3 regions of the Bradyrhizobium sp. DOA1 genome follow, and region 1 is predicted to be linked to each of the others. Evidence: predicted binding sites of a transcription regulator. Region 1 holds the regulator's gene; each other region holds the start of a gene.
What was found. The regulator LexA, encoded in region 1, represses DNA repair genes until DNA is damaged. The targets are predictions, from matches to a motif close to TGTTCNNNNTGTGTTCNG.
Positions count from the first base shown of each region.

Region 2: ruvC (crossover junction endodeoxyribonuclease RuvC) is a predicted target of LexA. The motif match lies at 5,142-5,159, and genes of this name have one in related genera.
Region 3: SE91_RS31945 (YifB family Mg chelatase-like AAA ATPase) is a predicted target of LexA. The motif match lies at 7,117-7,134, and genes of this name have one in related genera.

Region 1 is NZ_JXJM01000001.1:2,867,824-2,877,595, forward strand. Features, by position in the region: gene SE91_RS13615 (GAF domain-containing protein) at 1-617, opposite strand, end outside; gene SE91_RS37620 (hypothetical protein) at 669-881, opposite strand; gene SE91_RS13620 (hypothetical protein) at 1,096-1,533, opposite strand; gene lexA (transcriptional repressor LexA) at 1,926-2,627, opposite strand; gene SE91_RS13630 (molybdopterin molybdotransferase MoeA) at 2,805-4,016, opposite strand; gene SE91_RS37625 (hypothetical protein) at 4,542-4,694, shown strand; gene SE91_RS13645 (HAD-IA family hydrolase) at 5,129-5,752, opposite strand; gene SE91_RS13650 (alpha-hydroxy acid oxidase) at 5,768-6,901, opposite strand; gene SE91_RS13655 (S41 family peptidase) at 7,191-8,528, shown strand; gene SE91_RS13660 (bifunctional diguanylate cyclase/phosphodiesterase) at 8,651-9,772, opposite strand, start outside.
Region 2 is NZ_JXJM01000001.1:230,324-240,095, forward strand. Features, by position in the region: gene SE91_RS01055 (TIGR00282 family metallophosphoesterase) at 1-524, shown strand, start outside; gene SE91_RS01060 (methyl-accepting chemotaxis protein) at 732-2,156, opposite strand; gene SE91_RS01065 (methyl-accepting chemotaxis protein) at 2,265-4,013, opposite strand; gene SE91_RS01070 (YebC/PmpR family DNA-binding transcriptional regulator) at 4,233-4,979, shown strand; gene ruvC (crossover junction endodeoxyribonuclease RuvC) at 5,190-5,717, shown strand; gene ruvA (Holliday junction branch migration protein RuvA) at 5,714-6,331, shown strand; gene ruvB (Holliday junction branch migration DNA helicase RuvB) at 6,352-7,386, shown strand; gene SE91_RS01090 (DUF6869 domain-containing protein) at 7,487-8,356, shown strand; gene SE91_RS01095 (metallophosphoesterase) at 8,462-9,382, shown strand; gene ybgC (tol-pal system-associated acyl-CoA thioesterase) at 9,451-9,772, shown strand, end outside.
Region 3 is NZ_JXJM01000001.1:6,893,422-6,903,193, reverse strand. Features, by position in the region: gene SE91_RS31985 (YraN family protein) at 1-58, shown strand, start outside; gene gshB (glutathione synthase) at 69-1,013, shown strand; gene cpaB (Flp pilus assembly protein CpaB) at 1,418-2,227, shown strand; gene SE91_RS31970 (type II and III secretion system protein family protein) at 2,241-3,758, shown strand; gene SE91_RS31965 (CpaD family pilus assembly protein) at 3,816-4,550, shown strand; gene SE91_RS31960 (CpaE/TadZ family protein) at 4,547-5,836, shown strand; gene SE91_RS31955 (tetratricopeptide repeat protein) at 5,858-6,637, opposite strand; gene SE91_RS31950 (PilZ domain-containing protein) at 6,719-6,964, opposite strand; gene SE91_RS31945 (YifB family Mg chelatase-like AAA ATPase) at 7,192-8,730, shown strand; gene SE91_RS31940 (hypothetical protein) at 8,830-9,294, shown strand; gene SE91_RS31935 (ATP-binding protein) at 9,419-9,772, shown strand, end outside.

The sequences.
Region 1 (9,772 bases):
CTTAGCCCGGCTGCGCGGGCCTCTGCAGCCGCGATCGAGCCGTCATGTGCGAGATCATCGCTAATCGCGGGCATGCCCGTGGCCCAGGCGCCCCCGATGCTCCCGTCGCTCCTGGCGATTGATGTCGTCGCATAGAGTCCCGCAAGGTCGGTCTGCCCGCTGCAATCGCCGGCGCGGAAGACCAACGCAGAGCGAGCCTCGTTTGGGACCCAGATCTCGAAGCGCCGTGCGATCGGGGTGGCCTGTGCGGAGAGGAAGGTCAGCACCCAGCTCTGGTCGGCGCCGGTGCGGTAGGGCACGCCAACGCCGAGATTGATCCCGATTTCGGCGGCTTCTTCCCAGCGCAGAAAACTCTTGGCGTTGTGCAGGTCCTTGATGATCAGCGGCAGGCCGGCCTTCCAGGTGCGTCCGGGCAGGCCGAAGCCGTGCGGGAATCTGGTGTGGCGGGAGTTGAATTCGAACATGTCGGCGGTGCCATAGTAACCGTCGACAAGCCGCATCTCGTGGGAGACATCGGGGTCGTTGTGCCAGAGCTCGAGCGCCCCGACATGCGCTTCGTCATCGCCGCAGAACAGCACCATCACGGCCTGCAGGAATTCGCCGGCGAAGACCGGCACCGCGACGCCGCATGTGAGGCCCGCTGCGAGCGCCTGATCGGTCCGCTTGAATTAGGAGTTGGCGAATTTGGTGAGGATCACCGGATGGCCGCTGGCCCACGCTTTGCCGGGCAACCCCTCGTCATAACCGAAGCGCAGATCCTCACTCACGGCCTTGAACGCGGACAGCCCTTCACCGTAGAGGCCCCGCCGAATTCCAGCCGCATGCGCGTGCGATCGGGCACCCAGAGTTCGACGACGCGTATGAAGGCTTTCATCGACCATATCCGCTGTCTCAGGCCCCGACAGCATCGGTCATTTGACGGCGGAGCGGACGTTCAAAATTCAGGCACGGCGGCCCAAACTTCGTGCGCAAGGGGAAGGGCACTCGGTCGGCTGGTTGGATGTCGCGAACGCCAAACCGCTCCATGTCGCCGGCCGCGGCCGGCGAATGGCAATTTCAATTCTGGTCTCCGACCTGGACGGCCGGGACGGCGCATCAGCCGATCGGCAGGCGGGGCGTTGGGCTCGGGCGGCTGTCTGCGATGATCTGCGGCTTGTGCTCGCGCTCGCTGACCGGCTGCGTCACGGGCAGTTGCAGCACCGTTGCGCGCTGGCCTTCGACGAGCTGCGTCACCAGCACGTATTTGCCATCAGGAAATTCGATCGCGTCGTGATGGCGATCGGGAATGTGCGGATCGATCTTGCCGAACTTGCCGACGCGGGAGTTGATGGTGCGCGTCCAGATCCAGCGATTGTCGTAACGCACGTTGTCGGCGAAGGCGAGCTCCGTTCCCGGCAACAGGCAGACGGCCACGGTCGGATCTGCCGCGGAAGCAAAGCCGCGCGTCGAGGTGCCGCGGAACGTCGTGGAGACGATCGTCTCGCCGACTTCGGCGGGACGCGATGCAACGGCATGCAGGCTGTAGTCACACATCGGGTGCTCCTCATGCGAAGATAGCAACCCGCGCCTCTTTCGGAGGCGCAAGCCTCTATCAGAGTGGAAGCACGTAACGCTCTGCTCGGTTGTAGGCGAATCTGCGGCTGACGTTCGCGAGACGCGATCACATTATCTTTTTCGGATTCACTAGGAACAAAGCTCATTTCAGCGCATTCGGGGACCACGAACGCCTGTGGCCGCGAGCGGTGAGCAATCCTTGTCTGCTCGATCTTTCGAGCTCAAACGCGATGAGCGCTTGGCCGCGACACGCAGAGTGTGTCGTGCTGAATGAGGGCCGGACAATCTGCGCAAGTCCGGAAAGACTGCCCAGCCGGAGCGGACGCATCCGCTCCAATCGGGATCATCGGTATCGAATGACCGCCGGGCGGTCAGTACTTGCGGTACAGCCCGATCAGCTTGCCCTGAATCTTCACCCGGTTGGGCGGCAGGATGCGCACCTCGTAGGCGGCGTTGGCGGGCTCGAGCGCGATCGAGGCACCGCGGCGGCGGAAGCGCTTGAGCGTCGCTTCCTCGTCGTCGATCAGCGCCACGACGATGTCGCCGGTATCGGCGCTCTCGTTGCGCTGGATCAGCGCCATGTCGCCGTCGAGGATGCCGGCCTCGACCATCGAATCGCCGCGCACTTCGAGCGCATAATGTTCGCCGGAGCCGAGCATGTCCGGCGGGACGCTGATGGTGTGACTGCGGGTCTGCAGCGCCTCGATCGGCGTGCCGGCTGCGATGCGGCCCATCACGGGCACGGCAACCGGACGCTCACCCTCGTCCGCGGGCGGGCTGGAGCTCGCACGGATCTTGCCGAGATTGCCCTCGATCACGCTCGGCGTGAAGCCGCGGCGGTTGCCGGCAGCGGCCTGGAGCTCGGGCAGCTTGATCACCTCGATGGCGCGGGCGCGGTTGGGCAGGCGGCGGATGAAGCCGCGCTCCTCGAGCGCGGTGATCAGGCGATGGATGCCTGACTTCGAGCGCAGGTCGAGCGCATCCTTCATCTCGTCGAAGGAGGGCGGCACGCCGCTTTCCTTCAGACGTTCGCTGATGAACCGCAGAAGCTCGTATTGTTTGCGCGTTAACATCTCGACCAAAGTCCCCCGGTTGATGTCGTTCGATTCCGAGACGCTGTATTGGAGCGGCGAACCGCTACATCCTCGAAACAAATCATGAACGGACACTATATGTTCGATACATGTTCCGCAACTGCTTAATTTACCGTGAACGCCGCAAAGTTCGCGGAACGCGTGTGGGGGATGCGTTCAGGCGGGCAGGCGCAGCACCTCGCAAGGCGTGCCGGCTTCGGCCCTGGGGGCGAACGGCGCGCGCACGAGAAGTGCCTGTGCCGCAGCAAGATTTGCAAGCAGCGAGGAATCCTGGTGGTTGACGGGAATAGCGACGAGCGCGCCGTCATCGCGCTCCTCCAGCCTCGCGCGAAGATAATCCGCGCGCATGTCGTTTGCGCCGACGTCCTTGCCGAGCACGGCGCGCTTGTGGCGATGATGAATCTCGGATCGGCCCGACAGGGCGCGAATCAACGGCACCATGAACAGGAAGGCGCAGACATAGGACGAAACCGGATTGCCAGGCAGGCCGATCACGCGCATCGCCCCCAGGCGTCCGTGCATCATCGGCTTGCCCGGGCGCATTGCGATCTTCCAGAACGCCATCGCGATGCCTTCGTCGCGAAGGGCTTGCTGCACCAGATCGTGGTCGCCGACAGAGGCTCCGCCTGTCGTGACCAGGATGTCGGCGCCGCTCTCGCGCGCGCGGCGGATGCCGGCGGCGGTGGACCCGAGCGTGTCGGCGGCAATGCCGAGGTCGATGGTCTCGGCGCCCTCGCTGCGGGCGAGCGCGTGCAGGGCATAGCCGTTGGAATAGACGATCTGGCCGTGGCCGGGCGTCGAGCCGGGTAACACAAGCTCGTCGCCGGTGGCGAGAATCGCGACCTTCGGACGACGGCAAACGGCAAGCTGCGGGTGATTCATGGCGGCGGCGAGCGCCAGATCGCGCTCGGTGAGGCGGGCCCCCTTGCGCAGCAGCACGTCGCCCTCGGAGAAGTCGACGCCTGCGGGGCGAATGTGCCGCCCGGTAATGGCGGCTTCCTTGACCGTCACGTGCTTGCCGTCGACGACGGTGTCCTCCTGAATCACGACCGCGTCGGCACCGGCGGGAATGACGCCGCCGGTGAAGATCCGCACCGCTTCACCGGTACCAACGGATCCGGCAAATGGCCGGCCTGCTGCAACCTCGCCGATGACCGTGAGCTTGGAATTGATCGCTGCCGCATCGGTCGCGCGCACGGCATAGCCATCCATCGCCGACATGGCTTCCGGCGGCTGCGTGCGCCGCGCTGCGACGTCGCGGGCGAGCACGCGGTGGAAGGCCGCATCGAGCGCGGCCATCTCGTCAGGCAGCGGCTCGGCACCCGCCAGCACCGCGGCAAGCGCGTCGGAAACCGGCATCAGGGCCACGGGTGAACTCCGCAACAAATCAAAGGACACGATCGGTAAGGTTTTAGCCCAGTGAGAGGATCGACGCAAAAGAGGTCTCAATGGAGTGAGAAAGACGCGCTTCCTTTCGGCGCAACTTGGGCTTATCTTTTGTCGATGACAAAATTGCTCGAAAAGGCTCTTCACGCCGTGCGGCAGCTCCCTGCCGATGATCAGGACGAGATCGCGCGCGCAATGCTGGCTTTGACCGGCGATGCGGGAGAGCCCGAGGAAATCGATGCCGCGCATCTGTCGGCGATCCTCGAGGGACTCGCACAGGCGAAGCTCCGGCAGTTTGCGTCTGACGTCGAGGTTGAAGCTGCGTTCCGCCGCTTCGAGCGATGAAGCTCCGATACACGCCACGGGCCGCGCAAGATCTGATTGCATTGCCGAATATGTCAGGGAGCAAAGTCCGCAAGCCGCATTGCGTGTGCGCGCTGCAATCTTGAATCGCTTCAGAATCTCGTCCGTTTTCCGCGACTTGGAAGACCGCAGAAGGTAGAGGGCGTGCGCAAGCTGGTAACCCGGCGATACCCCTATTTGATTTATTACACGCTCGACGAAGAGGCTGGTGAAGTCGTCATTCTCACCATTCAGCATCCCGCACAGGCGCGCGAGCACTCGGACGGCCTAAGGCGGCTCAAATTCTCCGAGGCATGATCCGGAAGGCGAGGCAGACCGGCACCAGGATGGCCATGGTAAGCACGAGAAGAACGAGCGCCACGGCCAGCATGGGTCAACTCCGCGTCGGCTCGCTCGGACTGACGTCCGGGGCGTGGGGACCCTGATCCGTATCGGGCAGCGGGTCGGCCTGCGATTTCAGGTCGGCTGCCTTGCTGATCAGCTTGGCGGAGAGGTCAGAATCCGAGGTAGTTCTGGCGAATTTCATCAGCAGAGAGGCCTGCTTGGTAAGATAGGTTTTGCCCAACACGACGATAAGTCCGATGTAGAAGTCCCAACGGACTCATGAGTCCTGAAGCGGGCATTCGTTCCCGGAACTTTGTATAAAAATATACAGAGGAATTTGGTTCCTCGCCCTCGGCAGAAATAGTTCCCGAGCGCTCCGGTCGATCTCGGCCAGTCCGCGGGACGGATTAAATTCCCAGCGCCCTGAGCGCGTTCCCGACATCCATGGGCGAGGTCACGTGCACGCAGGTCAGGCCGTAAGCCCGCGCCCCATCGACGTTCTCGGCAAGATCGTCGAAGAACACGATTCGGCTAGCTGGCACGCCGATCGCCGCCACGACATGGTCGAACGCCTCCGCATCCGGTTTGCGCAGGCCGATGCTGGACGACAAATAGAGCTCGCGGAAATGGCCGAGCACGCCGGCATATTCCTTCGAGAAATAGTCGATATGCGGCCGGTTGGTGTTGGAGAAGGCATAGATCGGCATCTGCTTGGCCGCGCGCGGCAACAGCTCGGCAATGTCAGGCATCTCGCCGGCGAAGATCGCGTTCCAGCCCTCCAGGAACTGCGCATCCGAAATGCCGATCCCGAGCGATGACCGCAACGATTGGAAATAATCCTCGTCGCTGATCTTGCCGACCTCGTGCAGCCGGTAGGCCTCGTCACGCACGTAGCGCGCGACGATGGCCTCGGGCTGGCAGCCGGCATGTCCCGCCCAGCAGGCGATTGCCTTGGAGAAATCGATGTCGATCACCACGCGTCCGAGATCGAACAGGAGCGCATCGGCGCTGCCGGGAGAGAGCGAATTCATTGGGTCCTTTCACCGTCAGTATCGATAGGGGTCGTGGTCGAACAGCGGGAACGCGCTGAACACGCTCGGCGCATTGGTTGCGGCCGCCGGATGCAGGCAGGATTTTTCGACCTCGGCGAAGGAGGCGGCCCCCAAGAGACCCAGGCAGCGCAACACTTCGTCCTCCAGCAGCTCCAGCATGCGTAGCACGCCGGCTTCGCCGGCGGCCGCCAGAGCCCAGCATTGCAGCCGGCCGATGCCGACGAGGTCGGCTCCTGCCGCGATGGCCTTGACGATGTCGGTGCCGCGGCAGAAGCCGCCATCGACCATGATCTTGGCACGGCCTTTCACGGCCTCGACGATTTCAGGCAGCACGTGCATGGCGCCGCGGCCATGATCGAGCTGACGGCCGCCATGGTTGGAGACGTAGATCCACTCGACACCGTGATCGACCGCGATTTGGGCGTCCTCGGCGGTGGCGATGCCCTTCAGGATCAGCGGGATCCTGAACTTGTCCTTGATCATCTTCACCGTCCGCCATTCCAGGCCCTTCTGGTAGTCGCCGCCGGTCGCGCGCAGGCGGCTCTCGCGAACATAGCGCTTGGCGATGTCACGTTCGCGACGGCTGTAATGGGCGGTGTCGACGGTCAGGCAGAACGCCGCGTAGCCGTTCTTCTCGGAGCGGCTGACGACATCGGCGACGAAAGCATCGTCGCCGCGGACATAAAGCTGGTAGAGCCGCAGCGCGTCGGGCGCGGCCTCCGCGGTCTTCTCGAGGCCGGGCTCCGACACCGAGCTCAGCATGTGCGCCGCACCGAAGCTGCCGGCGGCGCGCGCGACGCTCGCCGCGCCATCGGGATCGAAGATCTCCAGCGCGCCGACGGGGGCGAGCACCACCGGCAAACGCATCCTGCGGCCGAGCTGCTCGACGGAGCCGTCGACCTTGCGAACGTCCCGCAGCACGCGCGGGCGAAAGGCGATCTCGTCCAGCGCCATCCGGTTGCGGCGCATCGTGGTCTCGGTCTCGGCGGCGCCGACGATGTAGTCCCAGGCGTTCTGGTTGAGGTTGGCACGCGCCTTCCTGACGAATTCGTGCAGGTTCTGGAACGGCTCGTTGCTGGCGCCGAGTTCGACGTTCCGTTCCGGCCGGATGCGGGGCGCGTCGTTCATTGTTGTCCTCCCGGGAATTTGAAGTCTTATCGCCATCGCCTATCGCGTCCGGCCCTCCAAAACCATCCTAAAATCGCATAGCTGCAAGGCGTCGGCCCGTCGGCCGAACTGGTCGACCGTGCGATGGTCCTTGAACGTTGCCAAAAGTTTAGGCCCCAACGAAGGGATTTTTGCGGTGTACCGCCGGAGTGGCGTTCCGGGCCTTGAAGAAACCAGAATGATATTGTGAGAAGCGGCTGGATCGCCATTTGCATGGCGCCACCAGCCCCAAGAAAAAGGCTATCTCTCCATGCGGAAAACCCTGCTGTTCCCCCTGGGCGCGCTCACCGGAGCGTGTCTGACCCTTCTGGTAGCCAGTCCCCACGGCGGCGTATGGGCGGCACGAGCGGCAGCGAGCGCGGACGACGCCTATTCCCAGCTCAATCTGTTCGGCGCGGTGTTCGAGCGCGTGAAGGCGAGCTACGTCGAGAAGCCCGACAATGCCAAGCTGATCGAAGGCGCGATCACGGGCATGGTGACCTCGCTTGACCCGCATTCGCGCTACATGAACGACAAGGCCTGGACCGAGATGCAGGAGACCACCTCCGGCGAGTTCGGCGGGCTCGGCATCGAGGTCACGATGGAGGACGGCCTCGTCAAGGTCGTCTCGCCGATCGACGACACGCCGGCCTCGAAGGCCGGCATCATGTCCGGCGACCTCATCAGCAAGATCGACGGCGAGGCCGTGCAGGGCATGACGCTCGAGCAGGCCGTCAACAAGATGAAGGGCCCGGTCGACACCAAGACCAAGCTCACCATCGTGCGCAAGGGCGCCGACGCGCCGCTCGACGTCGCGATCACGCGCGAGATCATCCATGTTCGGCCGGTGCGCTTCCAGGTCAAAAACGGCGATATCGGCTACATCCGTATCACCTCTTTCAACGAGCAGACCACCGACGGGCTGAAAAAGGCGATCGCGTCGATCTCCAAGGAGATCCCGCCGGAGAAGCTCGCGGGCTATGTGATGGACCTGCGCAACAATCCGGGCGGCCTGCTCGACCAGGCGGTGTCGGTCTCGAGCGCATTCCTGCAGCGCGGCGAGGTCGTCTCGACCCGCGGCCGTAGTCCGGAAGAGACCCAGCGCTTCACGGCGCGTGGGGGTGACCTTGCCAAGGGCAAGCCGCTGGTGGTGCTGGTCAACGGAGGCTCGGCCTCCGCCTCGGAGATCGTCGCCGGCGCGCTGCATGACCACAAGCGCGCGACGCTGATCGGCACGCGCTCCTTCGGCAAGGGCTCGGTGCAGACCATCATCCCGCTCGGCGCCGGCAATGGCGCGCTGGCGCTGACCACGGCGCGCTACTACACCCCGTCGGGCCGCTCGATCCAGGCCCAGGGCATTGCGCCCGACATCGAAATCCTTCAGGACGTGCCGCCGGAGTTGAAGGGCCGGATGGACACCATGGCGGAATCTCAGATGCGCGGGCATTTGTCGGCCGCCGACGGCGCCGAACAGACCGGATCGCAGTCCTACGTCCCACCGAAGGAGGAGGACGACAAGGCTTTGCATGCGGCTTTCGACTTCCTGCACGGCGTCAGCGCAAATGCGGTTGCCGCCAAGCCGGCGCCGAAGGCGGCGGTGCCGAACTAGATAGACCTCACGATCTTCGGATGATGGATCGCCCGGGAGTGGATCACCGCTCCCGGGCGAATTCGTTTGAGGGTCTGTCCCGGCGTGCGATCTGCTCAGGATTGCGTCGCGCTCTATCGGATCTAACCTGCCTCGCGCCGGCGGCTCTCGCTGGCGCCGCGCTGGGCGAGACGGCTGCGATGCAGCGCGAACAGCTCCAGCATCTTGCCGGCGGGCTTTGCGGCGCTGAACAGATAGCCCTGCATCTCGGAACAGCCGAGCGCGCGGAGCAGACGCTGCTGCTCTTCGGTCTCGACGCCCTCGGCCGTGGTGGTCATGCGACGCGCCGCCGCGAGGTTGACGACCGCCTGGACGATGCTGGCGGAGCCGTCGGGGCGGGCGATGTCGTCGACGAAGCAGCGGTCGATCTTGATCTTGTCGAAGGGGAAGCGGTGCAGATAGCTGAGCGAGGAATAGCCGGTGCCGAAATCGTCGAGCGCGATGCGCACGCCGATGGCGCGAAGCTGGTGCAGGATCGCGAGCGCAGTGTCGTCGTCGCGGATCAGCACGGCCTCGGTGATCTCGAGCTCGAGCCGGCTCGCCGGCAAATTGGAGGCGGCAAGCGCGGCCATGATCTTCAGCGCGAGCGTGCCGCTCTTGAACTGCACCGGCGAGACGTTGACGGCGAGGCGGATGTCGTCGGGCCAGCTGGCGGCGTCCCGACACGCTGTCGCCAGCACCCATTCGCCGATCTCGTTGATCAGGCCGGTGTCTTCTGCGATCGGGATGAATTCGGCCGGTGAGACCATGCCGCGCTCCGGGTGGCGCCAGCGCACCAGCGCCTCGCAGCCGGTGATGCGATCGTCCTTCAGTCCGAGGCAGGGCTGGTAGTAGACCTCGAGGCCGCCTTCGAGCCCCCCTTGGGCGATGGCATGACGCAGGTCGATCTCGAGCTGCCGCCGCTCGCGGACCTTGGCGTCCATCTCCGGCTCGAAGAAGCGATAGGTGCGGCGTCCCGCGGCTTTGGCCGCATACATCGCCATGTCGGCGTTCTTGAGGATCTGGTCGAGCGCACTGCCGTGCTCCGGCGCGAGCGCAATGCCGATGCTGGCGTCCGCCGTGAGATGATGACCCATGCAGTCGAAGGGGGTGCGGATGGCATGGAAGACCCGACCGACCAGATCGGTGACCTGGTCCGGTGACGTCACCGCACTCTGCACGATGGCGAACTCGTCGCCACCGAGCCGGGCCACGAAGTCCTCCGG
Region 2 (9,772 bases), 2.6 Mb from region 1:
CTCTGGTCGAGACCAAGAACGGCAAGCATGCCCTCGTCGTCAACGCGCTCGGCCGCGTCTTCATGACCCCGTTCGATGATCCCTTCGCCGCGCTCGAGCGCGAACTTGGCGCCTGCCCGCTCGGCGTCGCTGCGGACGCCATCGTCGTCGACTTCCATTGCGAGGCTTCAAGCGAGAAGCAGGGCATCGGCTTCTTCTGCGACGGCCGCGCCAGCCTCGTCGTCGGCACGCATACGCATGTGCCGACCGCCGATCACCAGATCCTCACAGGCGGCACCGCCTACATGACCGATGCGGGCATGACCGGCGATTACGATTCCATCATCGGCATGCAGAAGGAAGAGCCGCTGCGGAGATTCACCTCGGGGATTCCGTCCGGCCGCTTCGAGCCGGCCGCGGGTACCGCGACGTTGAGCGGTGTGGCCGTGGAGACGGACGATGCGACAGGGCTTGCGTTGAAGATCGCGCCGGTGCGCATGGGCGGAAGGCTGGAGCCGGCGACGCCGAAGTTCTGGTTGAGCTAAATTAGTCGTCTTCGCCTATGCGGGGGCCGGAAGGCGAGCCTCTGCTATTTCGGAATAATAGCATTCTACTCCTGTTTTGCCCGACAAATCAAACCGCCCGCGGCCTGCGCGCGTAAGTCATTGATTTCACTCATCCCGGCTACTGTGCATGGGGTTGTTTTCGCGCCTCTGTTCGGAGAGGCCTGTGCGGCGCCGTCGCGACGGTTCTCAGCTCTGCCGAAAACCCATCCGGAAGGCGCCCCAGTGCTTGCCGCGGACCATGATCGGCGAGGACAGATCCTTCATCAGCACGAACTGCCCGCCGCCCATGTCGCGGCGGTAGGTCTGCAGCAGGAACGGTTTGGTGCTGCCTGCGACCTTCTTCATCGCGCGATCGGTGAACAGGCGGCGGTTGCGGCAATTGGCGTTGTTCCAGACCGGGTCCTTGCCCTGCGGCAGGCGGTAGTTCGGATTGTGGGTCGGCAGATAGCCGCCCTTGGCCCAGGCGACGCAGAACACGATGCGGGGATCGGATTTCTGAATCGGGTCCTGGATCGCAGGCAGCACGCGGTCGGTGAAGTCGACGTAATTGGTGAGGTATTGTTTGGGATCGGTGCCGGGAATTTCGCGATACCTCTCGTCCATCAGCTGGTCGAGCGTGACCTCGCCGCGATCGATCGCGGCTTCGAACTCGGCCGAGATCCGCTTGGCGGTCTCGACGACGACGCGGATCAGCGGTGCGTCCGACGTCTCCACGCCGCTGTCGGCAATCAGCGCGATCAGGCCTTCGGACGTGTCGAGCAGCTTCGTCACGCGCTGATCGGCGCTCTTGAGATCGCGCGAGGACAGATCGACCCCCTTGGCGAGTTCGTTGAGCTCGCTGATGACGGTGTCGCAATGTCCGAGATTGGAGGTCGCCGCCCGCGCGACGCTGTCGATCTCCGCCTCGACGGAGGCAAAGCCCTGCTGGACGCGCGAGATGATGCCCGAGATCTGCTGGGCGCCTTCGCCGGCGGTCTTGGCGCGCTGCGAGGCGTCGCTGCTTTCACCGATCAGGCCTTCGATCTGGCCGTCGAGATCGCGCACGGTGTCGGAGATCTGATGCGTGGCCTGGCGGGTGGCTTCCGCGAGGTTCTTCACTTCGCTTGCGACCACGGCGAAGCCGCGGCCGGCATTGCCGGCACGGGCCGCTTCGATCGTCGCGTTCAGCGCCAGCAGATTGGTTTGCTTCGCGATCGCCTCGATCGAGCCAGACACTTTCGCGACCTGCGCCAGCGCCGAGCCGACGGCGCTCAGGCGCGCCTCGATGCGCTCAACGGCTGCGACGAGCTCGGAGATGTGGCTGACCGCGGTATCGACGGCGCTGCGCGACTGCGCGATCTCGCCGACCGCGGCGGACGTCGTCGTCTGCACCGCCTGCGATGCATTGGCGATGTCATGGTTGGCCGTGACCATGGTCTCGGCCGTCTTCTGGAGATGATGGAACCGCTCCGACTGGTTCGAAACGCGGTTTGCCACTTCCTGGACGTTGCCGGCGATATCGGCGAGTTCCACGCCGAGCCCGCCGATGCGATCGGCGAGCTGGTCGATCAGCCGCTCGGCCAGCGTCCGGTTCGAGCCGGTGTCCATGACTGCAAGTTGTGCGACGGACATGTTTCGATGAATCCTCCAGTCAGAGCCGTTCGCCGGCTCACGGCGGCATTTCCATTCCGATTCGAGTTTAGAGGATGATTCGTCGCCGCCGTCTTGCCTGAGCGTGCACTACAGTTTGTAGGCCGTGCGGAATCCGCCCCAGTGCCGGCCCTGCACGCGGATCGGGATGTCGATCTCCCGCATCATCACGGTGTTTCCGTTGCCCATGTCGCGCGCATAGCTCTGGACCAGGTACGAGCGCAGGTTGCGCCCAGCCGCCAACCCCGCCGGATCGTTGAATATGCGCCGGTTGCGGCTGTTGGCCGTGTTCCAGGCGACATCGCCCGGCCGCTGCGGATGCGAATAGATCTTGTTGTGCACCGGCAGGAAGCCGTTGCGGTCGACCATGGCGCAGAACGCCATGCGCGGGTCCTTCGCCAAGAAGGCCTCCTGGAAGGGCGGCAGCGCGCGGTCCGCCCAGTCCAGATATTTCGTGCGATATTGCTGCGGGTTGGTCCCGGCAATTTCCGCGTAATCGGTATCGAAGAGATCGTCGAGCTTGACCTCGCCGCGCGCGACGGCCTGCTCGAAGATCTTGGTCAGCGCGTTGCCCGCTTCCATGGCGCGGGTGACGAACTCGGTATTCTCCTCATGGATCGACCAGAGCCTGTCTTCGATCTTCTCGCGCAGTGCCGCGTCGGGGCTGACGAATTGCGCGCGCGCGCCGGCCTTGGTTTGCTCGACCACGCGCAGACGGCAGGCGCCGACATGTTCGAGCGTGCCTTCGATCACGGCTTGGGATGCAAGCCGGCCGGCATCGGCGCCGCCGATCAGCACGCCGTCCATCGCGATTTCATAGACCGGCAGCACGCCGCGCGCGGTCTCGAGCTTGAGATGGCAGGGCAGGCGCTCGGTCTTGCGGCGGTCGTCATGCTCGCTCTGCCGCAGCAGCACGGCGCAGCGCGATTTCAGCTTCTGCGCGAAGGTGGTGACGGCCTTGCCGGCGCTGGCGACGTTCTCGCCATGGCTCTCGGCCGCCTTGGTCGCGGCATCGATCTCGGCAGCGCTCTCGCCGACCGAGACGATGAACTCGGAGGCGCTGGCGGCGTTGCCTGAGACTTCGCTGGTGGTGGCGTTCTGCTCGGCGACCGCGCCGTTGACCGTCTCGAACACCGGGCGGATCGCCTCGATCGCCTGCGAGATGCGGTGCACGGCGTCCGCGGAGCCGGCGGCGTCGCGCTGGAGCGCGTCGATTTTCCTGGTGATCTCTTCGGTCGCGCCTTGCGTCTGCACCGCGAGGGCCTTGACCTCGGTGGCGACGACGGCAAAGCCCTTGCCGGCAGCGCCCGCGCGTGCGGCCTCGATGGTCGAGTTCAGCGCGAGCAGCGTCGTCTGCCGCGCGATCTGCGCGATCAGATTGACGACATTGCCGATCGCGGCGGAGGATTCGCGCAGGCGGTCGACATTGGCACGGGCTTCCTGTGCGGCGGCGCTGGCCTCGTCGGCGAGCTTGCCGGCCTCGCGGACCTGCGCGCCGATCCCCAGCGCCGACTGGGTGAATTTGTCGGCGGCATGGGCGAAGGTGGATGCGGTCGATTGCGCCGCATTGGTGCGGCCGGTCAGGGCATCGGTGCGGTCGCGAATGGCGGCCAGCGTGGTGGCAGTCGCCTCGGCGCCCCCGGCCACGGAATTGGCGGCGCGCTCGAGCTGGCGAATCATCGCGCCCAGTTCGAGTTCCAGCAATTCCAGGATTTCCCTGGCGGAATCGGCTTCGGCCGCCGGGGCGGGCTCGGAATTGGCCACCGGCTGCGCGGCCTGCGGTGCTGCCGCAGGCGCAGCCATGTCAGGCAGACGCTTCCGAAATAGTCCGAACGCCATCACGTCTCTCTTGTCGGGGAACGGGCGGACGCTATTTTCGCAGGCCGGAATGAAATCAGGGTTAACGGTGCCCCACCTCTAGGCACGGGCCAATACGGCGGCTACCTCTACGGTGCTACCTTAGGGCACCAGAGCCCCTTTGATTCCGCCGTGTTGGCGGCCTATAAGGCCGCGCTTCCCAGCCCATCGGCGAACCAAAGACCATTCAAGAGACCACGCATGGCCGGACATTCCCAATTCAAGAACATCATGCACCGCAAGGGGCGGCAGGATGCGCAGAAGTCGAAGCTGTTCGGCAAGCTGGCGCGGGAAATCACCGTCGCGGCCAAGCTCGGCACCCCGGACCCCGCCATGAACCCGCGCCTGCGCGCCGCCGTGATCGCCGCGCGCCAGGAGAACATGCCGAAGGACAATATCGAGCGCGCCATCAAGAAGGCGCTCGGCAGCGACGGCGAGAACTATGACGAGATCCGCTATGAAGGCTACGGCCCCGGCGGCGTCGCCGTCATCGTCGAGGCGCTGACCGACAACCGCAACCGCGCCGCCTCCGACATACGCTCCTTCTTCACCAAGTCCGGCGGCAATCTGGGTGAAACCGGCTCGGTGTCGTTCATGTTCGACCGCACCGGCATCATCGAATACGACCGCAGCGTCGCCTCCGACGACGCGGTGCTGGATGCGGCGATCGAGGCCGGCGCCGACGATGTCGTCTCCAGCGAGGGCGGCCACGAGATCTACGCCTCGACCGAAGGCTATCGCGACGTCGCCAAGGCGCTGGAAGCCAAGTTCGGCGAGCCCCGCAAGGCCGCTCTGATCTGGAAACCGCAGAACACCGTCGCGGTCGACGACGAGACCGGCGAGAAGCTCTTGAAGCTGATGGACTTGCTCAACGAGCACGACGACGTGCAGCAGGTCTACGCCAATTTCGAGATATCGGACGCGCTGGTCGCGAAGATGGGCGGCTGATGCCGCTCGTGTCCCGGACGCGCTGCAGCGTGAAACGCTGCTGCGCAGAGCCGGGACCCATGGTGCTTCACGCGCCGCGGGAGTATGGGCCCTGGTTCTGCGACCCATCACTTCGTGCTGCGTCGCGCCCGGGGCACGAGACCGCCTTTCCCCTGTTACTTCCGTTCTGTTTCTGTTTCCCTGGGTCCAGCCAGCCGCTATCACTGGCCCATGACTGCGCTCCCGATTCGTGGCCCCGTCCGCATCATCGGCATCGACCCCGGCCTGCGCCGCACCGGCTGGGGCGTGATCGAGGCCGAGGGCAATCGCCTCATTTACGTCGCCTGCGGCTCGGTGGAGCCACCGGACGATCTGCCGCTGGCGAGCCGGCTGCTCGCGATCCATGAGGGGCTTGCCGCCGTTCTGTCGCATCACCAGCCGATGGAAGCCGCGGTCGAGCAGACCTTCGTCAACAAGGACGGCGTCGCGACGCTGAAGCTCGGCCAGGCCCGCGGCGTCGCCATGCTGGCGCCCGCAATGTTCGGCATCTCCGTCGCCGAATACGCGCCGAACCAGGTCAAGAAGACCGTGGTCGGCGCCGGTCACGCCGACAAGCAACAGATCGCGATGATGCTGAAAATCTTGCTGCCCAAGGCCGAGCCGCCGTCGGCGGACGCCGCCGACGCGCTCGCCATCGCCATCACCCATGCCCATCACCGCCAGAGCACCGCGCTGCGCCTGAAGGTGGTGGGGATATGATCGGCAAGCTCAAGGGCCTGATCGATTCATACGGCGAGGATTTCGTCATCCTCGACGTCGGCGGCGTCGGCTATCAGGTGCATTGCTCCTCGCGCACATTGCAGCACCTGCCCTCGCCGGGCGAGGCGGCCGTGCTGTCGATCGAGACTTACGTCCGCGAGGATCAAATAAAACTGTTCGGCTTCCGCACCGACCAGGAGCGCGAATGGTTTCGCCTGCTCCAGACCGTGCAGGGCGTCGGTGCCAAGGTCGCGCTCGCCGTGCTCGGCACGCTGCAGCCTTCCGATCTCGCCAACGCCATCGCGCTGCGTGATAAGGCCGCGGTGGCGCGCACGCCCGGCGTCGGCCCCAAGGTCGCCGAGCGCATCGTCACCGAATTGAAGGACAAGGCGCCGGCCTTTGCCAATGTCGATCCGGCCGTCGTGCATCTCGCCGGGGCCGTCGACGACCAACGCGCGCCGCGCCCCGTGGCGGATGCGATCTCCGCGCTGGTCAATCTCGGCTACGGCCAGCCGCAGGCGGCCGCGGCGATCGCATCGGCCTCGCGCAGTGCGGGTGAAGGCGCCGAGACGGCGCAGTTGATCCGCCTCGGCCTGAAGGAGCTCGCGAAGTGAGCGATCCCAAGGCCAACCGCATGGTTTCGCCCGAGCGCCGCAGCGACGATGTCGGCGACACCGCGCTGCGGCCGCAATCGCTGTCCGATTTCGTCGGACAGGCGCAGGCGCGCAAGAACCTGTCGATCTTCATCGAGGCGGCGCGCAAGCGCGGCGAGGCGCTGGATCACGTGCTGTTCGTCGGTCCCCCGGGCCTCGGCAAGACCACGCTGGCGCAGATCGTGGCGAAGGAGCTCGGCGTCGGCTTCCGGGCCACGTCGGGGCCCGTCATTGCCAAGGCCGGCGATCTTGCCGCGCTCCTCACCAACCTCGAAGAGCGCGACGTGCTCTTCATCGACGAGATCCATCGCCTCAGCCCGGCGGTGGAAGAGGTGCTCTATCCCGCGATGGAGGACTTTCAGCTCGACCTCATCATCGGCGAGGGCCCGGCGGCGCGCTCGGTGAAGATCGAGCTGTCGAAGTTCACGCTCGTCGGCGCCACCACGCGCGCGGGCCTGCTCACCAATCCGCTGCGCGACCGCTTCGGCATTCCGGTGCGGCTGAATTTCTACACGATCGAGGAATTGGAGAGCATCGTCAGCCGCGGCGCGCGCGTGCTCAATGTCGGCATGAGCGCCGATGGCGCCAACGAGATCGCGCGCCGCGCGCGCGGCACGCCGCGCATCGCCGGCCGTCTGCTCCGCCGCGTGCGCGATTTCGCCTCGGCAGCCGATGCCGACAAGATCGACCGCAAGATTGCCGACCACGCGCTGAGCGCGCTCGAGGTCGATGCCGCGGGGCTCGACGCCATGGACCGCCGCTATCTCACCACCATCGCGATGAACTATGGCGGCGGCCCCGTCGGCGTCGAGACCATGGCTGCGGCCTTGTCGGAACCGCGCGATGCGATCGAGGACATCATCGAGCCCTATCTGATCCAGTGCGGCTATCTCCAGCGCACCCCGCGCGGCCGGCTGCTGACCTCGCATGCCTTTCGCCATCTCGGCCTGGCCGAGCCAAATCGCGATCCGGCCCAGTTCGGGTTGTTCGGCACGGATTCGTCCGAGGATGACTGACTGCCGCAACCGGTGAACCCACCGCTTCAATCCCATCACTAATCCGAACATGCGGCGCACTCGCTTCGCCGCTTACGCATACGGATTGGAGCTGGAAGAAATGGGGCTGACGGACGACACCGGGCTGCTCGAGGTCATCGTTGCCGCGCCGCAGTTGCGCACGCCTGACGAGACCGAGGCGTTCCTGGATCCAATGCCGATCGGTGAGCTGGCATCGATGTGGTGCGCGCTCCAGCGCGTCAGCCGGCGTGACCAGGTCGGCAGCGTCTGGGCCCTGAAACTCTATTTCGATCGTCTGCCGCAGCGCCGCCCGCAACAGGCGCTCGATCTCGTGCTGGAGGTGCTCAGGACCGAGGCCGACAAGCCGACCGTGATGCAGCTCAACGACAAGTTCCTGCTCTCGCTGCTCTATGCGCATGGCGAGGCGGTGATCGACCGCATCGAGCACGAAGCCATGCGCAACGATCGGTTGCGTTGGCTGCTCGGCGGCGTGCATGGCGCGCCGGACGATCCCTTGATGGCGCGCATTGTAGAGCATGCCGACGGGAAGGCCTGGCAGGCCGACCATCTAGCCCAGCGCACGCCGCGCGAGCCGCTCGATTACGCCAGCCTGTCGGCCGCTGCGCTCGCCCGTGCCTGGGTCGAGCAATATTCCAAGTCCGATCGCGACCAGGACGACAATCTGTTCGCAATTATGGATTTCGAGCGCGACCTGCGCGAGGAGGATCCCGACGGCTTGATCGACCTCGTCCTGGAAGTCCTGAAGATCGAGGCCAATCCCGTGCTGCTGTCGCTGCTGGCCGCGGGACCCCTCGAAGACGTGATCAACGCCGCAACGATCGACCGCATCGAGCGTGAGGCGCGTGTCAACGAACGTTTTCGCGAGCTGCTCGGCGGTGTCTGGTATTATCGCGCGCCCGACGAATTGAAGGCGCGACTGGACGCGCTGATTGGCGAGAGCCGCTGGTAATGTTTGTGCAGGCTTCTGCACGAGGATGCTGACGGCCTGCACGGGCGTACCCCAATTCCGCTCCAATCGGATCGCATCGAGAGGCTGCATCAGAAACGGGCTTCCATGATCACGCGCCGTCATCTCATCCGCTCCATCGGCGGCCTGTCCGCCCTCGGCATCTCGACCGCCGCCTATGGCGTCGCCGTCGAGCCGGTGCTGCGGCTTCGCGTCACCCGCTATCATCCGACGCCGCGGCAATGGCCGGCCGATTTTCCTCTGAAGATCGCCGTCATCGCCGACGTTCATGCCTGCGATCCCTGGATGCCGCTGGAGCGGATCGAGGCCATCGTCGACCGCACCAACGCGCTGAAGCCTGATATCATCGTGCTGCTCGGCGACTATGTCGCCGGCCTGCACCACGTCACGCGCATCATCCCCTCCAGCGAATGGGCTAAAGTGCTCGGCGGCCTCAAGGCGCCGCTCGGCGTCCATGCCGTCATGGGCAACCATGATTATTGGGACGACAGGACCGTGCAGCGGACCGGGCACGGCCCGACCATCGCGCATCGCGCGCTGGAAGCGGCCGGCATTCCCGTCTACGAGAACGACGTCGTACGCCTTACCAAGGACGGCCGTCCATTCTGGCTCGCCGGCCTCGGCGATCAGCTCGCCTTCCTGCCGGCGCGCCGGTTTCGCACCGTGTCGCGTTTCGGGGCCGACGATCTCGGCGCGACGCTCGCCAAGGTCACGGACGATGCGCCGATCATCCTGCTCGCCCACGAGCCCAACATCGCGCCGCGCGTACCCGCGCGCGTCGCGCTGCAACTGTCCGGCCACACCCATGGCGGCCAGATTCGCTTGCTCGGCTGGTCGCCGGCGGTGCCGCCGCAGCAGGGCATCCACCTCGCCTATGGTCATATCAGGCTGAAATGCGACGTCATCGTCTCCGGCGGCCTCGGTTGCAGCATCATGCCGCTCCGTTTCGGCGTGCCGCCGGAGATCGTCGAGGTCACGCTGGGGCGAACCTCACCGGTTGTGTCCTAACACGCTTGCGCGACCGCCTGTTTTTGCGCAAAACGGGCCGGTGACCGACAAGCGAAGAGGCTCGCGACGTGACTGCCCATCTCGACGGCGAGATCCGCGACGGCCGCCACCACATGCAGGTCCGCGTCTATTACGAAGACACCGATTTCTCGGGGATCGTCTATCACGCCAATTATCTGCGCTACATGGAGCGCGGACGGACCAACCATCTGAGGCTGATGGGCGCCGAACAGCAGGCGCTGTTCGACCAGGTCGAGACGGAGGGCGCGGGCTTTGCCTTCGTCGTGCGCTCGATGCATCTGGATTTCCTCAAGCCGGCGCGAATGGACGATGTGCTCGACGTCGTGACCTGGCCGGTCGCAGTGAAGGGCGCCTCCATCATGCTGGCGC
Region 3 (9,772 bases), 4.0 Mb from region 1:
GATTGCGCCGCGGTCACTTCCGCGCCATGTGTTGGCGGCATTCGACGCCTCGACCTGAAAGGCAGACCATGAAACTCAACGTCGCCGTCCAGATGGACCCCATCGCCCGCATCAACATCAAGGGCGATTCCACCTTCGCGCTGCTCCTGGAGGCGCAGAAGCGCGGCCACGGCCTGTCCTATTACACGCCCGACAAGCTCTCGATGGTCGGCGACGAGATCGTCGCGCCGGTTCAGCTGCTGACCGTGCGCGACGAGCCCGGCGACCATTTCACCCTCGGCGAGCCCCGGCGCGAGGCGCTCAACGGTTTCGACGTGGTGCTGCTCCGCCAGGACCCGCCGTTCGACCTCGCCTACATCACCTCGACGCATTTCCTCGAGCGCATTCATCCGAAGACGCTGGTCGTCAACGACCCCGCCTCGGTGCGCAACGCGCCCGAGAAGCTGTTCGTGATGAACTTTCCGCAACTGATGCCGCCGACCCTGATCTCGCGCGACCTCGACGAGATCAACGCCTTCCGCGACAAGCATGGTGCCGTCGTGATGAAGCCGCTGCACGGCCATGGCGGCGCCGCGGTGTTCCGCGTGATGCCGCAGGACATGAATTTTGGTTCGCTGTTCGACATGTTCTCCGTCACTTTCAAGGAGCCGTGGGTGATCCAGCAATTCATCCCCGAGGTGAAGCACGGCGACAAGCGCATCATCCTCGTCAACGGCGAGTTCGCCGGCGCCGTGAACCGCGTCCCCGCCGCGGACGATCTCCGCTCCAACATGGTGCGCGGCGGCGCCGCGCAGGAGACCGAGCTCACCCCGCGCGAGCGCGAGATCTGCGCCACCGTCGGCCCGGCGCTGCGCGAGCGCGGCCTGCTGTTCGTCGGCATCGACGTCATCAACGGCAACCTCACCGAGATCAACGTGACCTCACCGACCGGCATCCGCGCCATCGCGCGGCTCGGCGGGCCGGATGTCGCGGCGAAGATCTGGGACGCGATCGAAGCGAAGCGGAAGAAGTAGCTTCGTAATGCGGAGGGAGCTGCCCCCAGTTCCGCTGTCATGCCCCGCGAAGGCGGGGCATCCAGTACGCCGCGGCCTTTCGGTTCAATCACTTCTGCTTCTGGGATACTGGATCGCCCGCCTTCGCGGGCGATGACAACGTCGCGCGCCCTGACATCACTCCCCCTAACCACCTATTCACCATGACGCCGCCGCTATCATGCGGGCGGATGCGCCTGCTCTGCGTGAAACTACGGGGCCGCTGGCCGAGCGAATAACGCCGCGTTCACCATTCGCGGAAAACCAGCGCTGTGACCGGCCATCACATTCGGCCTCGCAACACCCCTTATACTTTTACTCCCTACTCATCGACATGGGGAACCCGCCAGGTGCGGTCCGAGTGCCCCGCGTAAGAGTAGAAGCGTATGAATACCGCACGCATTGTCGTTCTCGTCATCGCGCTCGGCGCCGGCGGCGTCGCTGCGTATCTGGCGAGCGGCTATCAGAATGAACCCGCTCCCGTTCTGCCCGTCGCCGAGAAGCTGCCGACGGTCGATGTCCTGGTCGCCAAGAACGACATCGGGCTCGGCCAGGCCGTGAAGCCCGAGGACCTGCAATGGCAGGTCTGGCCGGCGGCGACTGCGAGCAGCGCCTTCATCCGCCGCGACGGCAGGCCCGACGCGCAGATGCAGATCGCCGGCTCGATCGCGCGCGTGCCGTTGATGCAGGGCGAGCCGATCCGCGAGCAGAAGCTGGTCAGGGCCGAAGGCTCCGGCTTCATGGCCGCGATCCTGCCCTCCGGCATGCGGGCCGTCTCCACCGAAATTTCAGCCGAGACCGGCGCCGGCGGGTTCATACTGCCGAACGACCGCGTCGACATCGTGCTGACCCGCCGCCTGAAGAATCCCGACCCCAACGGCACGACCGGCAACGATCTCATCTTGTCCGAGGTCATCCTGACCAACATCCGCGTGCTCGCGATCGACCAGGCGCCCAAGGAGAAGGACGGCCAGACCGCCGTCGTCGGCAAGACCGTCACGCTCGAGCTCAAGCCCGAACAGGTCGCCACGCTGTCGGCCGCACGCCAGGGCGGCACGCTCCAGCTCGCGCTGCGGAGCATCGTCGATGCCAAGGCCGTCGACGATCCGATCGAAGACCAGGCGGCCAAGCGTTCCGACGGCGTCAACGTGATCCGCTACGGGGTGCAGGCGCGGCAACTGACGTCACAGAAGTGATGATGGGGATAGCATGAAGTTTGGGGGTGATCGGACGGGCCTGCGCATTCGGGGGAAGCGCGCGCGCTCGGTCTGGAAGGGGACGATGCTGATGCTGGGGCTGCTTGCAGCCCCAGACCCGGTCAGCGCCGGGGAGATGCCGGTCGGCGACCAGGCGCCGATGCAGGCGCCCGATCTGGGCCTGTCGCCGGTTTCGTCGATCGCGTCGGCGCGAACACGCTTTCTGGCGCTCGGCATCGGCAAGTCCGTCGTCATCGACCTGCCGCGCGAGGTCAAGGACGTGCTGGTGGCCGATCCCAAGATCGCCAACGCGGTGATCCGCTCGTCCCAGCGCGCCTATATCATCGGCGGCCAGGTCGGCCAGACCAACGTGGTGTTCTTCTCCGCCGACGGCCAGCAGGTCGCCGCCTACGACATCGCGGTGAAGCGCGACCTCAATGGCATGCGCACCGCGCTGCGGCAGTCGCTGCCCGGCGTGCAGATCGAAGGCGTCGGCGACAGCGTAATGCTGACCGGCTCGGTGTCGAGCCCGGTCGAGGCGCAGCAGGCCGGCGAGGTCGCCGCCAAGCTCGTCGGCGGCGCGGACAAGGTTGTCAACAACATCGTCGTGCGCGGCCGCGACCAGGTGATGCTCAAGGTGGTCGTCGGCGAAGTGCGCCGCGACATCGTCAAGCAGCTCGGCGTCGATCTCAGCGCCAGCCTCAACGCCGGCACCGCAGTCGTGAATTTCAACAATTCCAATCCGTTCTCGGTCTCGGGTGGACCGATCGTCGGCAGCAACGGGCTCGGCGTCGCCGGCCTCGCCAAGGGCGTCGCCACCGTCAGCGCCACGATGCGCGCCATGGAAAGCGCCGGCGTCATGCGCACGCTCGCCGAGCCGAGCCTGACCGCGATCTCGGGCGAATCCGCCACCTTCATCGCCGGCGGCGAATTCCCGATCCCCGCAGGCTATACCTGCGATCCGGTCACCCGGTCCTGTGCCACCCAAGTCACCTACAAGAAGTTCGGCATCTCCCTGAACTTCACCCCGGTCGTGCTCAGCGAGGGACGCATCAGCCTGCGCGTGATGACGGAGGTCTCGGAGCTGTCGAACACGAACTCGATCACGCTGACGCAGGCGGTGTCCGCGACAACGAACAATTCGATCACCATCCCGTCGATCCAGACCCGCCGCGCCGAAACCACGCTGGAAATTCCCTCCGGCGGCTCGATGGCGATGGCCGGCCTGATCCAGCAAAGGACCAAGCAGGCGATCAACGGCCTGCCCGGCGTCGACCAGATCCCGATCATCGGCGCGCTGTTCCGCAGCCAGGACTTCGTCAACAACGAGACCGAACTGATGGTGATCGTGACGCCCTATGTGGTGCGCGCGGTCGCCCAGAAGGAGTTGTCGCGCCCCGATGACGGCTTTGCGCCGGCCTCCGATGCGCAGACCGCACTGCTCGGCCGTATGAACCGCCTCTATGGCGTCACGCGGCGGGTCGATCCGATCAACGGCGCGCCCGGCGATTTCGGCTTCATCATCGATTGAAGACGAACGGACGGGTTTGGGAAGCGGGACGGGAATTCGGGGCGAGGGGAAGAAGCGATGACGAAGACGATGACCGATCGACGTCGCAATTTGAGCATCGCGCTGGCGCTGACGGCGCTCTCCGTCATGCTGGGCGCGTGCAACACCGCCGGCGAGATCGTCACCCAGACGGTGCCGACCGATTATCGCCAGCGCCATCCGATCGCGGTGCAGGAAGGCAAGAAATCGATCGTGATCTTCGTCGGCACGGCGCGCGGCGGCCTCTCGGCCGAGCAGCACGCCGATGTCGCCGGCATCGCCCGGGACTGGATGCGCGAAGGCACCGGCTCCGTCGTCGTCGACGTCCCCGCCGATACCGCGAATTCGCGCGCTGCCGCAGCAACCTATCGGGAAATCCGTGCGGTGCTCGCGTCCGGCGGCGTGCCGTCGCGTGCCATCGTCCAGCATCCCTATCGCCCCAAGGATCCCGGCCTGCTGCCGACGATCCGGCTGAGCTATTCAAAGATCACCGCGACGGCCGGCCCCTGCGGGCTGTGGCCGGAAGACGTCGGTCCGAACATCCTCGATCCCGGCTACAACGAGAACCGGCCGTACTTCAATCTCGGCTGCGCCAGTCAGCGCAATCTCGCGGCGATGATCGACAACCCCGCCGACCTCGAGCAACCGCGGGCCGAGACGCCCGCCTACACCGCGCGGCGCGACATCGCCTTCGAACGCTATCGCAAGGGCACGACGACCACGACGACCTATCCCGAGGCCGACAAGGCCAAACTCAGCGATACCGGCAAATGACAGGCATCCACGACGAAGACGCGGACGAGCCGCGCCACCCGGACGAACACATCGCGCCGGTTCCCCGCATCTCGGTACAGGCCTTCTGCGAGACTGAGCAGACGCTCGCCGCGGTGACCGCGGCGGGACAGGATCGGCGTCTCGCCAAGGCACATCTCACCGCCAAAGACGGCGGTCTCGCCGCGGCGATCGAAGTCTATGAAACCATGCCGACGCCGAACGTGATCGTGATCGAATCCGACGGCACGCGCGACATCCTGGAAGGGCTCGACGACCTCGCCGGCGTCTGCGATCCCGGCACCCGCGTCGTCGTGATCGGCAATCCCAACGACACCGCGCCCTATCGCGAGCTGGTCCGCCGCGGCGTCAACGATTACGTGGTCGGCCCGGTCGAAACCCTCGACGTGGTCCGCTCGATCTGCAGCCTGTTCTCGGCGTCCGAAGCCATCATCACCGGCCGCGTCATTGCTGTGGTCGGCGCCAAGGGCGGCGTCGGCGCGTCCACCGTCGCGCATAACGTCGCCTGGACCATCGCCCGCGACCTCGCGCTCGATTCCGTCGTGATCGATCTCGACCTCGCCTTCGGCACCGCGAGCCTCGACTACAATCAGGACCCGGTGCAGGGCATCGCCAACGCGGTGCTGTCGCAGGACCGGCCGGACACCGCGCTGCTGGAGCGCCTGCTCGCCAAATGCACCGATCGGCTCAGCCTGTTGGCGGCGCCCGCGACGCTCGACCGCGTCTATGATTTCGGGGCCGAAGCCTTTGACGCCGTGTTCGACACGCTACGCATGACCACGCCCTGCATCGTGCTCGACGTTCCCCACCAATGGTCGGCATGGACGCGGCGCGCGCTGGTCAATGCCGATGACATCGTGATCGTGGCCGAGCCCGACCTCGCCAACTTACGCAACACCAAGAACATGCTGAGCGTGCTGAAGGCGGCGCGGCCGAACGACCGGCCGCCGCTGTACTGCCTCAACCAGGTCGGCATGCACAAGCGCGCCGAGATCGAGGTCAAAGCCTTCGCCAAGACGATGGAAAGCCAGCCGCTCGCGGTGATCCCGTTCGATTCGAAACTGTTCTCGACCGCCGCCAACAACGGCCAGATGATCGCGGAGGTCTCCAAGAACCACCGCACCACCGCGCTGTTCCAGACCATGGCAAACCGCCTCGCCGGCCGCGGCGAGGTGAAGCAGCCGAAGCGTTCGCTGCTCGGACCGCTGCTGAAGAAGCTGAAAGGCAAGTCGGGCCGCAGCTCCGCTCCGCATCGGAAGGCGTCGTAAGCTTCCACCAGAAGAGGCGGACTACCTCTCCGCCCGCTGCTGCTTCTTGGCCAGCAGCTCCCGCAGCGCCGCGACCTTGGCCGCGGCCTGGTCCGGCGGCAAATCCGCCTTGACGAGGATTTCGGCCTCGGCCTGGCGGCCCTGCAATCCCAGCACGAGTGCGAGATTGGCACGGATCCGCACATCGTTCTGATTGCGCTGATGGGCGCGGCCGAGCACCTGTTCGGCCCGCGGCAGATTGTTCTGGAGCATGTAGGACAGGCCGAGATTGGACAGAACCTGCGGCTCGTCGGGCACGATCTTCAGAGCGCTCGCATAATATTGCTGCGCCTCCTCGTTGCGGCCGAGTTGATCAAGCGCGGCGCCCTGCGCCGACAGGATGCGCCAGTCCGGATCCTCGGGCGAATGTGCGCGGCCGAGAACGTCGAAGGCCTGCTGGAAATTGCCGTTGTCGGCGAGCGCGCGGCCATAGCCGGCGAGCAGCGCCTTGTTTTGGGGAGAGTTGAGCACGGCCTGCTCCAGCACCGCGACCGCCTGCGCGCGCTGACCGGTGTCGCGCAGCGCCTTGCCATAGGCGAGCGCAATTGCGGGATCGCCGGGCTTGGCGCGGTAGCGCTCGCGCAGGGCGTCCAGGTCCGGCCTAGCGTCCGGCTTGGCCTCGGCCTTCGCTTCGGCTCTGGCGCCGAGCGCGCCGGTCACGTCCTCGACGCCATTGGTCTGGCAGCCGCCAAGGGTGAGGACCACGAATGCAGAAAGAAGGAACTTCGCCGGAGCAAAGGCGGGAGACGAACGCTTGAACATACTCTGATCACTCGGGCGACTGATCAGAGATGCTGACCGATTAACGCTAAAGCCCGGTTAAGGAGGCGGGCCGATCCGGCCTCAATCGACGAACTCGGCGCCGAACTCGCAGCCGATGCGCCAGCGCAGACGGCATTGGCGGGAATAATCGGGTGCAAAGATGATGGTGAATTGCGGCGGCACTTCCAAAAATTCCGCCACCACTTTCACGCCGCCGTCCGAAATATCCGTGATGGTGCAATCGCGCGGCAGCGAGCCCGCTCCCAAATGAATCTTGGCAAGCCGGCTGCACACCCGGCGTTCGCTTCTCCGGCGATTTGCAAGCATTTGAACTCTTCACCCGTTAGACCACGGCCCATCCCGCAGGCCTAGGAGTAGCGGACATTCGTTGGAATGTGCTGAGGGCGGAAGCTCGCATTCGAAGCGTAGTGTCCGCGTCGCGTTTACGATTGGTTAAGTGTTGGCCTGGCCCTCGGGGACGTTCCCGTATTGTTCTTGCGAAGCGCCGCGCGCCCTGCTACCCTCGATTGAGCAAAGGGCAGGCTGGTTCGAGCATGGTTCAGCGGGTTTCTACCGTCGCCTTCGAGGGGATCGAGGCCCGCGCGGTCGACGTGCAGGTGCAGGTCGCTCCTGGCCTGCCGGCCTTCGCCATTGTCGGCCTGCCGGACAAGGCGGTGTCGGAGGCGCGCGAGCGGGTCCGCTCGGCCCTGATCGCATCAGGACTGGCGCTGCCGGCGCGGCGGATCATCGTCAATCTGGCGCCGGCCGACCTGCCCAAGGAAGGCAGCCATTACGACCTTCCGATCGCGCTCGGGCTGATGGCGGCGATCGGCGCGATCCCGCCGGATGCGCTGACCGGTTTCACCGTGCTCGGCGAGCTCGGCCTCGATGGCTCGATCGCGCCGGTCGCAGGTGTCCTGCCCGCCGCGATCGGCGCCAATGCGCGCGAGGAGGGCCTGATCTGCCCTGCTGCCTGCGGTTCGGAAGCGGCCTGGGCGAGCCCGGACATCCAGATCATCGCAGCGAGCTCGCTGATCCAGATCGCCAATCATTTCAAGGGCACCCAGGTGCTGTCGCGGCCCTCGCCGAAGGTGCACGAGGCCGCCGCCTCCTCGCTCGACCTGCGCGACATCAAGGGCCATGAGAGCGCCAAGCGGGCGCTGGAGATCGCAGCTGCCGGCGGGCATCACCTGTTGATGGTCGGCGCGCCCGGTGCCGGCAAGTCGATGTTGGCCGCGCGCCTGCCCTCGATCCTGCCGCCGCTGTCGCCCGCAGAACTGCTCGAAGTCTCCATGATCGCATCGGTGGCCGGCGAGATCGAGGGCGGCGCGCTGACGGCGCGGCGGCCGTTCCGCTCGCCGCATCATTCCGCCAGCATGGCCGCGCTCACCGGCGGCGGCATGCGCGCCAAGCCCGGCGAGATCTCGCTGGCGCATCAAGGCGTGCTGTTTCTCGACGAATTGCCGGAGTTCGATCCGCGCGTGCTGGACTCGCTGCGCCAGCCGCTGGAGAACGGCGAGGTCGCGGTGTCGCGCGCCAATCACCGCGTCACCTACCCTGCCCGCTTCATGCTGGTCGCGGCGATGAACCCCTGCCGCTGCGGCAACGCCTTCGAGCCCGGCTATGCCTGCAAGCGTGGCCGCATCGACCGCTGCACCGGCGATTACCAGGCGCGCATCTCAGGTCCCCTGATGGACCGCATCGACCTGCGCATCGAGGTGCCGGCGGTGACCGCGGCCGACCTGATCCTGCCGCCGCCGGCGGAAGGCTCGGCCGAGGTCGCCGCGCGCGTGGCGGCGGCGCGCGACATCCAGCTCGCGCGCTATGCCGCCGCCGGCCTGCCCAAAATCCGCACTAATGCCGAGGCGCCGGCCTCGGTGCTGGAAGAGATCGCCAAGCCCGATGCGCAGGGCGCCAAACTGTTGCGCGATGCCGCCGAGACCATGCGGCTGTCGGCGCGCGGCTATCACCGCGTGCTGAGGGTGGCGCGCACGCTGGCCGATCTCGACAAATCCGACAAGATCGGCCGGCTGCATCTCGCCGAGGCTTTGTCCTACCGCGCACTCGCGGAGGATGTGCGGCAGCTGGCGTGAACATTTGCGCGCATCAACCCGGCGGTAACGAGTTTCCTTTACGCTCTGCAAACCATAAGGCCCATCAGTTCCCGTACCGGGCCCGGCGAGTAGAGTGTCATGTTGCGTTTCAAGATCCTGGCCTCCGTTGTTCCCCTGTTGGCGGCAGCCGTGTTCGCCCGCGCCGAGATCGGATCGGTCTCGCATCCCTGCATCGCCTTCGGCGACACCTCGGTCGAGCTCACCTCCCTGTTCTGGACCGCCGGCACGCATGTCGCCTTCACCGAGGATCCCGCGCAGGCCACGGTGCGGGTTCAGGTCACCGACAATGCGGACGCTGCGGACTTCGTTCTCGTCGACGACCCCGGTTCGGAAACTGACAGCTGCCAGGCCGGTCCGTCGAGACGCCTGATCTCGATCGCCGCGCAGCCCGTCGACGGCGGCCAGGTGATCTATCTCTCCACCGACGGGCCGGCCGATTACCGCATCTATGTCCGCTCGAAGACGTTCTCGCAGCGCGAGGCAGCGGCGCTCATCGTCGGCGCCCGCGGCGGCCATGGCCACTTCCAGGCCGCGTCGCTCTGAAGCTTTAACATCTCGTCAACCCTGTTTGGAGGCGGCGCCAGAGCCTCAAGCTGTTCGCAAGGTCGGGACGACATCGTCGCAGAGGGCGAGCGCGGGTTTCGGACAAGAGTCGGGGTCGGTGGTGATGGGTCGGACGTTCCGGATCAAGGTGCGCATGCGCCGCTTCAGGCGACAGCATCCGCGTATCGCCTTCGCGCTCCGCTCCTTCATGATCTTCATGGCGACGTTCGGCGCCGCCTATGGTTTTGTCTCCGGCAGCCGTTCCGAGAATTCCGGCTACGATCCGAATGCGTTTGCGATCGGCGCGAGCTTCCTCTTCGCGCTCGCCTGTCTCGGCCTTGCCACGCTGAGCATGCGGCTGCGCATCGTCAACAAGCGGCTGCGGACGCTGGCCGCCCATAACGAGGCGCTGATAGACCGCAATTGGGAGCTCAAGGAAGCCGAAGAGCGCGCCCGCAGCCTGTTCGAGCAGCAGGGC